3 regions of the Rhodoferax sp. SPJ4 genome follow, and region 3 is predicted to be linked to each of the others. Evidence: predicted binding sites of a transcription regulator. Region 3 holds the regulator's gene; each other region holds the start of a gene.
The links. The regulator LexA, encoded in region 3, represses DNA repair genes until DNA is damaged. The targets are predictions, from matches to a motif close to ACTGTATNNNNATACAGT.

Region 1 (4,153 bases), on a different contig from region 3:
TGAAGCCACTGACACGGTCCCCCGCCCGAAACGCTCATTGAGCACGTCCATCGCCTTCATCAACCTGCCGCGGTCCTTGGTGCCCTCGTCCAGTCCCAGCTCGAACTGCTCCACGGTGTCATCCTGGAGGTCGAGCAGCATGACCCCGGCCTTGGCGTACTTGAACCCGGGCCTGAAAATGGCCGTCACCCCCATCACCGCCGCTTGAACCAGCGCGTTGCTGTCTTGGGTGGGCCGCCGAAGCGGCACGACCACGCTTCGGGCGTACTGCCGGTCCTTGACCCGAAACGGGCTGGTTCGGATGAAGGTCTGCAGGCTGCCAGCCACGCTGTTTTGTTGCCTTAGCCTGATCGCTGCCCTGCAGGCGTACTCGGTGACTGCCTCGATCAATTCATTGAGCTCGGTCACTGGCCTGCCAAAGCTCCGGGTGCTGGCGATCTCCTTCTTGGGCTCTTGGACGTCCTCCAGGTCCACACAGGCAATCCCGCCGAGCTCCCGGACTGTGCGTTCCACCACCACCGACCAGGTGTTGCGTGCGATAGAGGGGTCCATGCGCTTCACATCCAGCACGGTGCTCAACCCCGATGCTTTCATGCTCTTCGCGATCCGAGGCCCAATTCCCCACACTTCACCAAGATCTGTCTTTGCCAAGATGTCGTCCAGTTCGCCCTCGCTCATCTCGCCAAAGTTGCAGACCCTGGCCAGGTGGCTCGGATAGGAGCCTGGTTTGCGCTCGGCCGACTTGGCCACCGCGTTGGCCAGTTTGGCCAGTGTCTTGGTGGGCGCGATGCCCACACACACCGGGATGTTCAGGCCACGCAGGATGTTGTTCCGCATGTCGTGGGCTCGGGCGCTGATGTCCCGGATGCCAGAGACATCAATGAAGCTCTCGTCAATGGAGTAGATCTCCTGGCGAGGCCCCAAGCTGGAGGCCAGGCGCATCATCCTGTCGGAGATGTCGCCATACAAGGCGAAGTTGGCGCTGAAGGCGACCAGGCCTTTGCTTTGAACCAGGTGACGGATTTCATGCCAAGGCTGGCCCATCCGGATGCCCAAGTCTTTGGCCTCATTGGATCTGGCAATCGCACAGCCGTCGTTGTTGGACAGCACCACCATGGGCCTGTGCTTGAGGTCTGGACGAAACAGCCGCTCACACGAGCAATAGAAGTTGTTCCCGTCGATCAGGGCGAACATGGGAGACGTGGTGGTCATGTCGCATGCTGCCGAACGGTGCTGGTCACCACGCCCCAGATCTCCAGGGACTGGGCATCCTTCAACACGATGTCCGGGAAATCAGGATTGGCTGCACAGAGCTTGACCACCCCGGCGCGTCGAAAGAGCTTTTTGAGAGTGATCTCCCCATCAATGACGGCAACAACAAGGTGGCCGTGCCTGGCTCGGATGGCTTTGTTGACCACCGCCACATCCCCGTCGTGGATACCCGCCTGAACCATGGATTCCCCAGCCACCCGGAGCAAAAAGGTGGTGTCTGGATCGGGAACAAGCACTTTCTCAAGCTCGATCCGGACCATGGCGTGGTCCAGAGCGGGGGAGGGGAACCCGGCTTGGACGCTGGCTCGGGCAATGAGCAAGGGAAGTTTGGGCACGCCCAGAAGCCGGCAAAGCTCTTTGGCAGAGGTTTCCGGTGTGAGCGACAATGGACTGTACATATATACAGTTTAGACCGCCATTGGTCGAACTGCAATCTGTCCCCAGAAACCAGACAATGCCGCTGATGAGCATGTTGACTGTGGCCCAGGCCGCCGAAATCGAGGCACTTGCGAGCCACTGGAGCCTGGGAGCGCTGATGAACATCCGCGACCCAGACGGTTTCGAGATGGTGCGACCGGCCGCTTTTGTCTTCGCATCAACCCATGGGATCACCTGGGTGGAGCCAAGCTACGCCGATCCCCACGGCGCTTCATCACCCAGCACGCATGAGGCGCTGGGGACAGCGTGCAGTCACCGAGAGGGATTCCAGGTCATCAGACCAGATGGCCGGGCGTACACGTTTCTGCCGATCCGGTCAGTCAATGAACCGGACGGCGACCCTTCGCTCGTTTGGTTTGACCGACGACGAAGCTCGTTTGTATGACGCGCTGGCCAACAACGAGTCAGCGGTCAAAGAGCTGACCGATGACACCTTGAAGAAGATTGCGCAAGAAATGACGGCGAACCTTCGTCAGAACATGACCGTGGACTGGGATCGCAGGGAGAGTGTGCGGGGCAGCCTGCGGCTGATGGTCAAACGCATCTTGCGCAAGCACAAGTACCCGCCGGACCAGGCCGATGCGGCAGTGGAGCTGGTGCTTCAGCAGGCCGAGGCGCTGGGTGAAAGCTGGGTCGTCTGAGAGGGAAGAGCGGTCGTAGTCACTGGTGCTTGGTGCCTTCTGTCTTTAAACTCTCTAAGACCGTCAAAAGCGGCAGTCACGATGCTCAGCGAAGCGAAGAATTCAAGTCAAATCCGGGCCGACTTTTGTGCCACTTTTGTGCCAGTGACTGACGGGACCTCTCGGGATTCGACGTGATTTCTCGGGATGAGATTTTTTGACTCCAAGCCTTGACAATCGTCTAAGTTATTGATCTAATTGAATTTTTAGGGATCAAGCGGGATTGCTTGTGAACTTTCAGGATGAGGCATCTTGGCCGTGGAATTGTCTTCACACGGCAGGGGTCGCAGGTTCGAACCCTGCACCGCCCACCAAAAGATTGGCCCCGCAACCTCACGGTTGTGGGGCTTTTTCTATTCCGGAATTAATGCAGTCCAGTGTAAGGAATTGTTCGATACACTGAAATCATGCAGCAAATTTCAGTGGAGATGCCGTTACCGAACGGCGCGCCAGCAAGTCCTGACCGGGACGCCCCCCGACCCAGCGCGCACGACGAGCTGTTGGCTTGTCTGATGATTGTGGCCAGGGCCCACGGCGAGGTGCTCACCCCCGAATCCATCATGGCTGGCTTGCCGGTGGAGGGCCATCGTCTGACGCCGGGCTTGTTTGAGCGTGCCGCCAAACGGGCCCACCTCAGCAGCCGCTGGGTGCGCACCGAACTCTCCGGTTTGAAGGATGCCTTGTTGCCAGCGGTGGTGTTGTTGCGCGGGGACCGTGCCTGTGTGGTGCTGGGTTTCAACGAGGCGCGTGACAGCCTGAAGGTGGTGTACCCCGAATTGGGTGATGCACCGGTGACCGTGCCTTTGGCCGACCTCAGTGCGGACTACATCGGGTCCACCATTTACGCCCGGCCCCGACTGCGATTCGACGCCCGGGCCCCGGAAGTGCGGGCGGGGCGGCACGGACACTGGTTCTGGAGCGTCGTGGCTGAGAGCCGTCCGCTGTACCGCGACGTGCTGCTGGCGGCTTTGTTGGCCAACCTGTTTGCCCTGGGGTTGCCGCTGTTCACCATGAACGTCTATGACAGGGTGGTGCCCAACCACGCGTTTGAGACTTTGTGGGTGCTGGCATTGGGGCTGCTTCTGATGCTGGTCAGTGACCTGGTGTTGCGCACCCTGCGCAGCCGTTTTGTCGACCTGGCCAGCAGCCGTTCGGACGTCAAGCTGTCGGCCTACATCATGGAGCGGGTGCTGGGCATGCGCATGGAGCAGCGCCCGGTGTCTGCGGGCTCGTTCGCCTCCAACCTGCGGGCCTTCGAGTCGGTGCGTGACTTCATCGGGTCGGCCACCGTGGTGGCCTTCATTGACCTGCCTTTCGCCGTCATTTTCATCGTGGTGATTGGCTGGATTTCCTGGCCCATGCTGATTCCACTGGTTCTGGGCGCGGGCATCATGCTGCTGTATTCCTGGGCGGTGCAGGGGCGCATGCACGAACTGGCCGAGACCACTTACCGGGCATCTGCACAACGCAACGCCACGCTGATCGAAGGCTTGGTGGGATTCGAGACCATCAAGGCCATGGGCGCGGAGTCCAGCATCCAGCGCAAGTGGGAAAAAAGCGCGGCCTTGCTGGCCCGGGTGGGCGCACAACTGCGTCTGCTGTCGTCGACCGCACTCAACACCTCGGCCTTCGTGCAGCAGCTGGTCACGGTGGCGATCGTGATCGTGGGGGTGTACGCGATTTCCGAGCGCGAATTGACGGTGGGTGGCCTGGTGGCCTGCACCATGCTGGCGTCGCGTGCCATGGCCCCGGTGGGGCAGGTG
Region 2 (4,153 bases), on a different contig from region 3:
GCTCGTCGAGCGGGCTCAGGTCGTCGGGCTTGCGCTCGCGGATGCGTTCTTCCAACTCGCTGAGCGGCTTGATGCCGCGCACCAACGCCAGCCACACCAGCAACACCGCCAGCGGCAGGATGGCGAACTGCGGCAGCATCACGCCCTTGATGATCTCGCTGGCCAGCGTGGAGCGCTTTTCCAGCGTCTCGGCCACCTGCACCAGCACCTGGGTCTCTTCCGGCGTGTTGAGCTTGACCCAGGTGGAGGCAATGCGCACGTCGTCGCCGCGCATCACACCGTCGCGCAGCCGCACCTCACCGGGCAGGGCGCGTTCGTCGTCATTGAGCGGGGGGAAGTCGCGGTCGCCGCTGAGGAATTCGCCCCGCGCGCCCTGCACCTGGTAGTAAACGATGTCGGAATCGTCGCCACGCAGCACGTCGCGGGCGGTGGGCGACAGGTTGATGCGGACCTGCTTGTTCTGCAGCGAGACCTGCTGGGCCAGCGCCTGCACGTTGTACTCCAGCGCGCGGTCGAATGGCTTGCCGGCAATGCCCTGGGCCACCAGCCAGGTCAGCACCAGGCTCACCGGCCACAGCAGCAGCAGCGGGGTGAGCATCCAGTCGAGGATCTCGCCGAACAGGGAGCGCTGCTCGCGCTGGAAGAGCTTCACCCCGGTATCTTCTCCAGGCAGTAGCCCAGTCCACGGACCGTGGCGATGCGGATTGGGCCTTTCTCGATCTTTTTGCGCAACCGGTGGATGTAGACCTCGATGGCGTTGTTGCTGACCTCTTCGCCCCATTCACACAAGCGCTCGACCAATTGGTCCTTGCTGACCAGGCGGCCGGCGCGCTGCAGCAGCACCTCCAGCAGGCCCAGCTCGCGGGCCGACAGCTCGACCATGCGGCCGTCGATGGTGGCCACGCGGCCGGCCTGGTCGTAGGTCAGTGGGCCGTGTTTGATGGTGCTGGTGGCGCCGCCCATGCCGCGCCGCGTCAGGGCCCGCACGCGGGCTTCGAGTTCCTGCAGGCTGAAGGGCTTGGCCATGTAGTCGTCGGCGCCGTAGTCCAGGCCTTTGACGCGTTCTTCCACGCCGTCGGCGGCGGTGAGGATGAGCACTGGCAGTGTGGCGCCACGGGCCCGCAGGCGCTTCAGCACCTCCAGGCCATGCAAGCGGGGCAGGCCCAGGTCAAGGATCAGCAGGTCGAACTCGGTGTTGGTCATCAGCGCCGCGTCGGCCTGGGCGCCATCGGGCACATGGTCAACCGCCGCGCCGCCGGTGCGCAGGCTGCGCAGCAAACCGTCGGCGAGCACCTGGTCGTCTTCGGCAATCAGTATCCGCATGCCCGTCTCCTTGTTCTGTCTTGTCGGCTCATTTTAGGTCGCGCGTCTCGGCACTGGCGCCGTAGCTGCCGGCGTAGGCCTCCAGGCCCAGCGCCACCACGGTGGCCACCTCCCTGCCCACCTCCTGGCGGAACTCGGCCTCGGCCTGCGCCACCGCCACCTGGAAAGCCCGCAGCCACAGCCGGCCGGTGTCGGTGAAGCAGATCAGCCGGGCCCGGCGGTCGCGCGGGCTGGCTTCGCGAGTCACCAGGCCCCAGGCCTCGCACTGGTCGACCAAATCCCCCATGGCCTGTTTGCTGATCCCAGCCTGCTGGGCCAGTTCGGTCAACCGCGAACCGTCCAGCGCCAGGTGGCGGGTGACATGCACATGGGCTGCGCTGACCTGGTGCCGGGCGGCCAGGTTGGACAGCGCCAGTGGCACCTCCACGCTGTGGGCCATCAGGTGCAGCACCCGTTCGTCAAAGCGCCGCATCGCATGGCCCAGCAGCCGGCCCAAATGGGTCTGGCGCCAGTCGGGCGCCATGGCCGGCGACGCTGCCGCTGGCGGGTCTTCGCAGGGCCAAGGAAAGGGGGAAGTCACCTGGTAAATGGTAAGGCAAACTGACCGATTAATCGTTTACTTCGATGCAACAAGCCCATTAAACTGCTGTTCAAGCATCCAGCCTGTGATTAACACCACTGGACAGTTTTCAGCCAACGCATTGATTTCAAAGGGGATTTTCATGGACGCACCGGTCAAAGGCACACCCGCCGCCAACAGTGAAAAAGCCAAGGCCCTGCAGGCCGCGCTGGCGCAAATCGAGAAGCAGTTCGGCAAGGGCACCATCATGCGCCTGGGCGAGGGCGAGGTGATCGAGGACATCCAGGTGGTGTCCACCGGCTCACTGGGGCTGGACATCGCCTTGGGCGTGGGCGGCCTGCCGCGTGGCCGGGTGGTGGAAATCTACGGTCCGGAGTCGTCGGGCAAAACCACGCTGACGCTGCAGGTCATTGCCGAGATGCAAAAGCAGGCCGGCACCTGCGCCTTTGTGGACGCCGAACACGCGCTGGACATCCAGTACGCGCAAAAGCTGGGCGTCAACCTGCAGGAGCTGCTGATCAGCCAGCCCGACACCGGCGAGCAGGCGCTGGAAATTGTGGACAGCCTGGTGCGCTCCGGCGCGGTGGATTTGATCGTGGTCGACTCGGTGGCCGCGCTCACGCCCAAGGCCGAGCTGGAAGGCGACATGGGCGACTCGCTGCCCGGCCTGCAGGCGCGGCTGATGAGCCAGGCGCTGCGCAAGCTCACCGCCACCATCAAGAAGACCAACTGCATGGTCATCTTCATCAACCAGATCCGCATGAAGATCGGCGTGATGTTCGGTTCGCCGGAAACCACCACCGGCGGCAACGCGCTGAAGTTCTACGCCTCGGTGCGCATCGACATCCGCCGCATCGGCACCATCAAAAAGGGCGACGAGGCCATCGGCAACGAAACCAAGGTCAAGGTGGTGAAGAACAAGGTCGCGCCGCCGTTCAAGACGGCCGAGTTCGACATCCTGTTCGGCGAGGGCATCAGCCGCGAGGGCGAGGTCATCGACATGGCGGTGGAGGCCCGCATCGTCGACAAGTCGGGCGCCTGGTACGCCTACAACGGTGAAAAAATCGGCCAGGGCCGTGACAACGCCCGCGAGTTCCTGCGCGAGAACAAGGCCTTGTCGCGCGAGATCGAGAACAAGGTGCGCGAATCGCTGGGCATCCCGCTGCTGGCCATGGCGGTGGAGGCCTGAGCACCCTGCGGAGGCGCGGCCTCCGCTTTTTTTGACCTTCCATCACCAAGTGACCCCCACTGGCAAATCCACCACACCGCCTTCGTTGAAAGGGCGGGCCCTGCGCCTGCTGGCGATGCGCGAACACTCGCGCGCCGAGCTGGAGCGCAAGCTGACGCCCCACCAGACCACCGACGGTGAGGTGGCCCAGGTGCTGGACGAATTGCAGGCCAAGGGCTTCATCAACGAGCAGCGGGTGCTGGACAGCGTGCTGCACCGCCGGGCCGCCGGCCAGGGCAGCCGCCGCATCCGTCAGGAGCTGCAGCACAAGGGCCTGGACACCGAGGCTGTGGCCAGCGCCATGGCCGAACTGGCCGCCACCGAGCCGCAGCGCGCCCAGGCGCTGTGGGCCAAACGTTTCGGCCGCGTGGCCACCGACCCCGCCGAGCGGGCCCGCCAGGTGCGCTTTCTGGCCGCGCGCGGTTTTGGCAGCGAGGCCATCCGGCGCGCCGTGCGTGGGCTGGACGACGACTGAGCGTGGACTGTCAGCGGCGCGGCCGGGCCCACCGCCCGTCAACCGACCAGCGCCCCGGCCCATAAACCGCCACCCCCAACAGCAGCGCGCCCCACAGCTGGTGTTGCTGCAGCGCGGCCGGCGCGATCTCGGACAGCGACAGCACCGCCACCCCATTCACCACCGACAGGCCCAGAGCCGCCAGGCGCCCGCCCAGGCCCAACACCAGCAGCACCGGCAACACCAGCTCCCCGCCGGTGCCGCACACCGCGGCCAGCTCGGGCGGCAGCCAAGGCACGTGGTACTCGTCGGTGAACAAAGCCAGCGTGGTTTCCCAGTCGCGCAGCTTGGTCAGGCCTGACAGGAAAAAGGCCTGGCCCACGTACAGCCGCGCGCCCAGCGCGGCCAGGGGCTGCAAACGGTCCAGCAACGTGGCGCCCCGACGGTAAACATCGCAGACACGCCGCACCCAGGAGGGGCTGGGCCGGGTCGGTCGGGACACCATGGAGGGGCTGTGGCTGGTCATGGGAAATCTCCTGAAACATCGAGGCGTTGGACACCCACCAGC
Region 3 (4,153 bases):
CGTGCCCTTGTCGGACAACCCCCAGCGTGGCGCGGCGGCGGCCTTGTGGCGGGCCCTGAACCAGGAGTTGCAGCAGTCGGTGCAGAACACCGAACGCATCGTGGCGCTGGAGGCCGAGATCGGCGCCCTGAGGAAAGAGCGGGCCCAAAGCGCCACCACCATCGCCGGCCTGACCCGTGAGCTGTCTCAGGCCCAGGGCGAGCGCTACGCCAACCCGCTGGTGTATGCGCTGGCGGCCATCGCGACCCTGGCCTTGGCGGCGTTGGGCTGGCTGGCCTGGCGCAGGGCCCGCCAGCCCAGTGCCGAGCCGCCGCTGTGGTGGGACGGTGGCGACGAGGCCGAGGCCGGGGAGGCCCCCGCCGCACCGGAGGCGGTTGCCGCGCCCGACCCGCCACCGCCGGTGGTGCTGCCGGCCACGCTGACCGTGGCCGCGCCGAGCGCCGCCGAGCGTGACCTGTCGTCCGGCTTTGCCGGGCCGCAACCCGGCCAGGTCGAGGCCTTGCTGGATTTGCAGCAACAGGCCAGCTTCTTCGAGTCGCTGGGCCAGAAGACCCAGGCCACCGCGGTGCTGCAACGCCACATCGACGGCAAACCCTTCACCAGCCCCTGGGCCTACCTCGAGCTGTTCCACCTGTACCAGGGCCTGGGGCAGATGACCGAGTTCGACCGGCTCAAGCGCTCTTTCCACCTGACCTTCAATGCCCATGTGCCGCCGTTTGCCGACGAGGGCGAGGCCGGGGTGGGGCTGGAGGCCAGCCCGGACGCGCTGGCGCGCATCACCGCCCTGTGGCCCAGCGAAGGCGGGATGGCGGTGATCGAGACCTTGTTGTGCCAGCCGCCAGGCGACAGCGACGAGGTGCTGACGCTGAACGCCTACCGCGAGCTGTTGCTGCTGTGTGCGGTGGGCCACGAGGCCCTGGCCATGCCGGCGGTGGCCGTGCCTGCCCGGCGCAGTGGCGCCCGCTCCTGGGAGGACCGCGACCAGCCCAGCACGGTGTTGCAGCCGCTGACCGAGTTGCCGCACGAGCCGGTGCCCAAGGTGGACATTGACCTGTCCACGCTGACCAAACCACCGGTGCACGACGATCCGGGGCTGGATTTCGACCTGCCCAAGGGCACGGGGTCGGGCACCCCGCGCTGAGGCGGGCCGACGGCCTTCAGCGCCGGACCTGCAAGGCCCCAGGGTTGACGATGTTGGTGGGCGTGCCCTTGATGAAGTTCACCACGTTGTCGAAGGCCGCGGCAAAGTACATCTCGTAGTTGTCCTGCTCCACATAGCCGATGTGGGGCGTGCAGATGCAGTTTTCCAGCCGCAGCAGGGCATGGCCTTGCAGGATGGGCTCGCTCTCGAACACGTCCACCGCCGCCATGCCGGGTTTGCCGCGGTTCAGCGCGGCCAGCAGGGCGTCGGGCTCGATCAGCTCGGCGCGCGAGGTGTTGACCAGCAGCGCCGTGGGTTTCATCAGCGCCAGGTCTTCAGCCTTGACGATGCCACGGGTGGCGTCGGCCAGCCGCAGGTGCAGCGACAAGACATCCGATTCGGCAAAAAAAGCCGCCCGGCTAGTGGCCGCCTCATGGCCGTCGGCCACGGCTTTCTCCAGCGAGGCCTGGCGGCCCCACACCAGCACCCGCATGCCAAAGGCCCGGCCATAACCAGCCACCAGCTGGCCGATGTGGCCATAGCCCCAGACGCCCAGCGTGCGGCCTTTGAGGGTGGCGCCCATGCCGAAGTTGGCCGGCATCGAGGCCGCTTTCAGGCCGGCCTGCTGCCAGGCGCCGTGTTTCAGGTTGCCGATGTACTGGGGCAGGCGGCGCATCGCGGCCATCACCAGCGCCCAGGTCAGCTCGGCCGGCGCCACCGGCGAGCCCGGGCCCTCGGACACGGCAATGCCGCGCTCGGTACAGGCGGCAATGTCGATGTGGCTGCCGGCCCGGCCGGTTTGCGCGATCAGCTTGAGTTTGGGGAGTTTTTCAACCAGTTGGCGGCTGATGGCGGTGCGTTCGCGGATCAGCACGATGACTTCCGCGTCCTTCAGACGCACCGACAGCTGGCCCAGGCCCTTGACGGTGTTGGTGTACACCTTGGCCGGAAACGCATCCAGTTTGCTGGCGCAGTTGAGCTTGCGCACCACATCCTGGTAGTCGTCCAAAATCACAATGTTCATCCCAACATTGTGCCTGCACGGCAGGGCCCGTCCGGGCCCATCGGGCGTCGGCCGCGGTCAGCCGGTCTTCAGCGGGTTTCCTGGGCGGCCAGCCGGTCCAGTTCGGCGCAGACGTCGGCAAAACGGCCGGAAATCACCATGCGGCCGGCGGCCGAACGCTCCTGAGGGCCGTCCAGCACCCGCAACACACGCAGCGGTCGGCTGCGACGTTCGACCAACCGGGGCTTGGCCACACAGACCGGGGCGGCCATGCCGGTGCTGCGAGTGGGGGCGGCCGGTGCGGCCACCGGCCCGGACAACCAGGCCATCAGGCTGCGGAGTGGTGTGACTGGCGACCAGTCGGCAAGGTGAAGCGAGTGCATGACGGTGCTTTCAGCAGGGAGGTACAAGGGCTTTCGGCGCCAAGCGCGCCGGGTGAAGCGCCCCATCGGTTCAATGGACGGGTGATTTCAGTGCCAGGCGGTGTTTGGCGAGGCCGGCTCACATCAGCATGGTGTTGCGGATCAGGCCCACGGCCAGGCCCTCGATCTCGAAGGGCTCACCCGGTTCGACCACGATGGTTTTGAACTCGGGGTTCTCGGGCAGCAGCTCGATGGTGTTTTTGTTGCGGCGCAGCCGCTTGACGGTGACGTCGTCGCCCAGCCGGGCCACCACGATCTGCCCGTTCTTGGCTTCCTTGGTGATTTGCACGGCCAGCAAATCGCCGTCCATGATGCCCACGTCGCGCATGGACATGCCGCGCACCTTCAGCAGGTAGTCGGGCTTGCGCTGGAACAGGCTGGACTCGACATGGTAGGTCTGGTCCACATGCTCCTGGGCCAGGATGGGCGAGCCGGCCGCGACCCGGCCGACCAGCGGCAGCGCCAGCTGGGCCAGGCTGGGCAGGGGCAGCGAGAACTGCTTGATGCGCGACTCGTGGATGGCGCGCAAGGTCTCGCCTTGCAGGCGGATGCCACGCGAGGTGCCGCTGACCAGCTCGATGACACCCTTGCGGGCCAGTGCCTGCAAATGCTCCTCGGCCGCGTTGGCCGATTTGAAGCCCAGCTCCGAGGCGATTTCGGCGCGGGTGGGCGGCGCACCGGTGCGGGCGATGGCGCTCTGGATCAGATCCAGAATTTGTTGCTGCCTTGCGGTGAGCTTCACGGGAAAATGCTGCATGTCGGACATGGTGGCTCCTTGGTCGCCTGGGTCGGCCGGCCCGCGTTGGATTAGCGGATCGGCTGTTTGGATATCCAGTAACTGTATTTTTGACCAGTTTTTGAAAGTTTGCAAGTGAACTCTTCCACCGTGCTGGTCTTGGGCACCGGCGGCACCATTGCCGGCGAGGCCGTCGCCGCTGGCGAAGGTGCCACTTACCGTGCCGGCGTGCGCGGCGTGGCGCAGCTGCTGAGCGAGGCCGGCGTGGCGGCGGCGGGTGTGCATGTGGTCAGCGAGCAGCTGGCGCAGATCGACAGCAAGGACCTGGACTTCAGTGTGTGGACCCTGCTGGCCGAGCGCATCACGGCCGGACTGGCCCAGCCCGACACGCAGGCGGTGGTGGTGACCCATGGCACCGACACGGTGGAGGAAACCGCTTACTTCCTGCAGCAGGCCTTGCAGCCCACCAAACCGGTGGTGCTGGTTTGCGCGATGCGGCCGGCCAGCCACCCGGAAGCCGATGGCCCGCAGAACCTGCGTGACGCTCTCACCGTGGCCTGCACCCCCGGCGCCCAGGGGGTGCTGGTGGTGTGTGCCGGGGCGGTGTTTGCGGGGTCCGAGGTGCGCAAGCTGCACCCGACCCGGCTGGACGCCTTTGGTGCTGGCGAGGCCGGACCGCTGGCCCAGGTGGTGGGTGGGCGGCTGGTGCAGAGGCGGCCTTGGCCCTTGGCGGGCCGCGCCGTCTGGCCGGTGGTCGCGCCGGTGGCCGGCCAGGGGGCCTGGCCCTGGGTCGAGGTGCTGATGAGTGGCGCCGGTGCGCGGACCGAGGGTGTGTCGGCGCTGGTGGCGGC

Region 1: a site for LexA is predicted at 1,662-1,679, ahead of AC4BAR_RS10905 (LexA family protein). Genes of this name have one in related genera too.
Region 2: a site for LexA is predicted at 1,969-1,986, ahead of recA (recombinase RecA). Genes of this name have one in related genera too.

What each region holds. Positions count from the first base shown of each region.
Region 1 is NZ_JBYZMN010000002.1:732,383-736,535, forward strand. It holds gene AC4BAR_RS10900 (Y-family DNA polymerase) at 1-1,194, opposite strand, end outside; gene AC4BAR_RS10905 (LexA family protein) at 1,209-1,607, opposite strand; partial or broken gene AC4BAR_RS10910 (type I restriction enzyme endonuclease domain-containing protein) at 2,064-2,351, shown strand; gene AC4BAR_RS10915 (type I secretion system permease/ATPase) at 2,819-4,153, shown strand, end outside.
Region 2 is NZ_JBYZMN010000003.1:256,285-260,437, forward strand. It holds gene AC4BAR_RS12355 (sensor histidine kinase) at 1-652, opposite strand, end outside; gene AC4BAR_RS12360 (response regulator) at 649-1,323, opposite strand; gene AC4BAR_RS12365 (MarR family winged helix-turn-helix transcriptional regulator) at 1,352-1,846, opposite strand; gene recA (recombinase RecA) at 2,046-3,092, shown strand; gene recX (recombination regulator RecX) at 3,178-3,606, shown strand; gene AC4BAR_RS12380 (DoxX family protein) at 3,617-4,111, opposite strand; gene AC4BAR_RS12385 (HvfC/BufC family peptide modification chaperone) at 4,108-4,153, opposite strand, start outside.
Region 3 is NZ_JBYZMN010000001.1:1,498,419-1,502,571, reverse strand. It holds gene AC4BAR_RS07305 (type IV pilus assembly protein FimV) at 1-1,141, shown strand, start outside; gene AC4BAR_RS07300 (D-2-hydroxyacid dehydrogenase family protein) at 1,158-2,165, opposite strand; gene AC4BAR_RS07295 (hypothetical protein) at 2,234-2,527, opposite strand; gene lexA (transcriptional repressor LexA) at 2,646-3,323, opposite strand; gene AC4BAR_RS07285 (asparaginase) at 3,438-4,153, shown strand, end outside.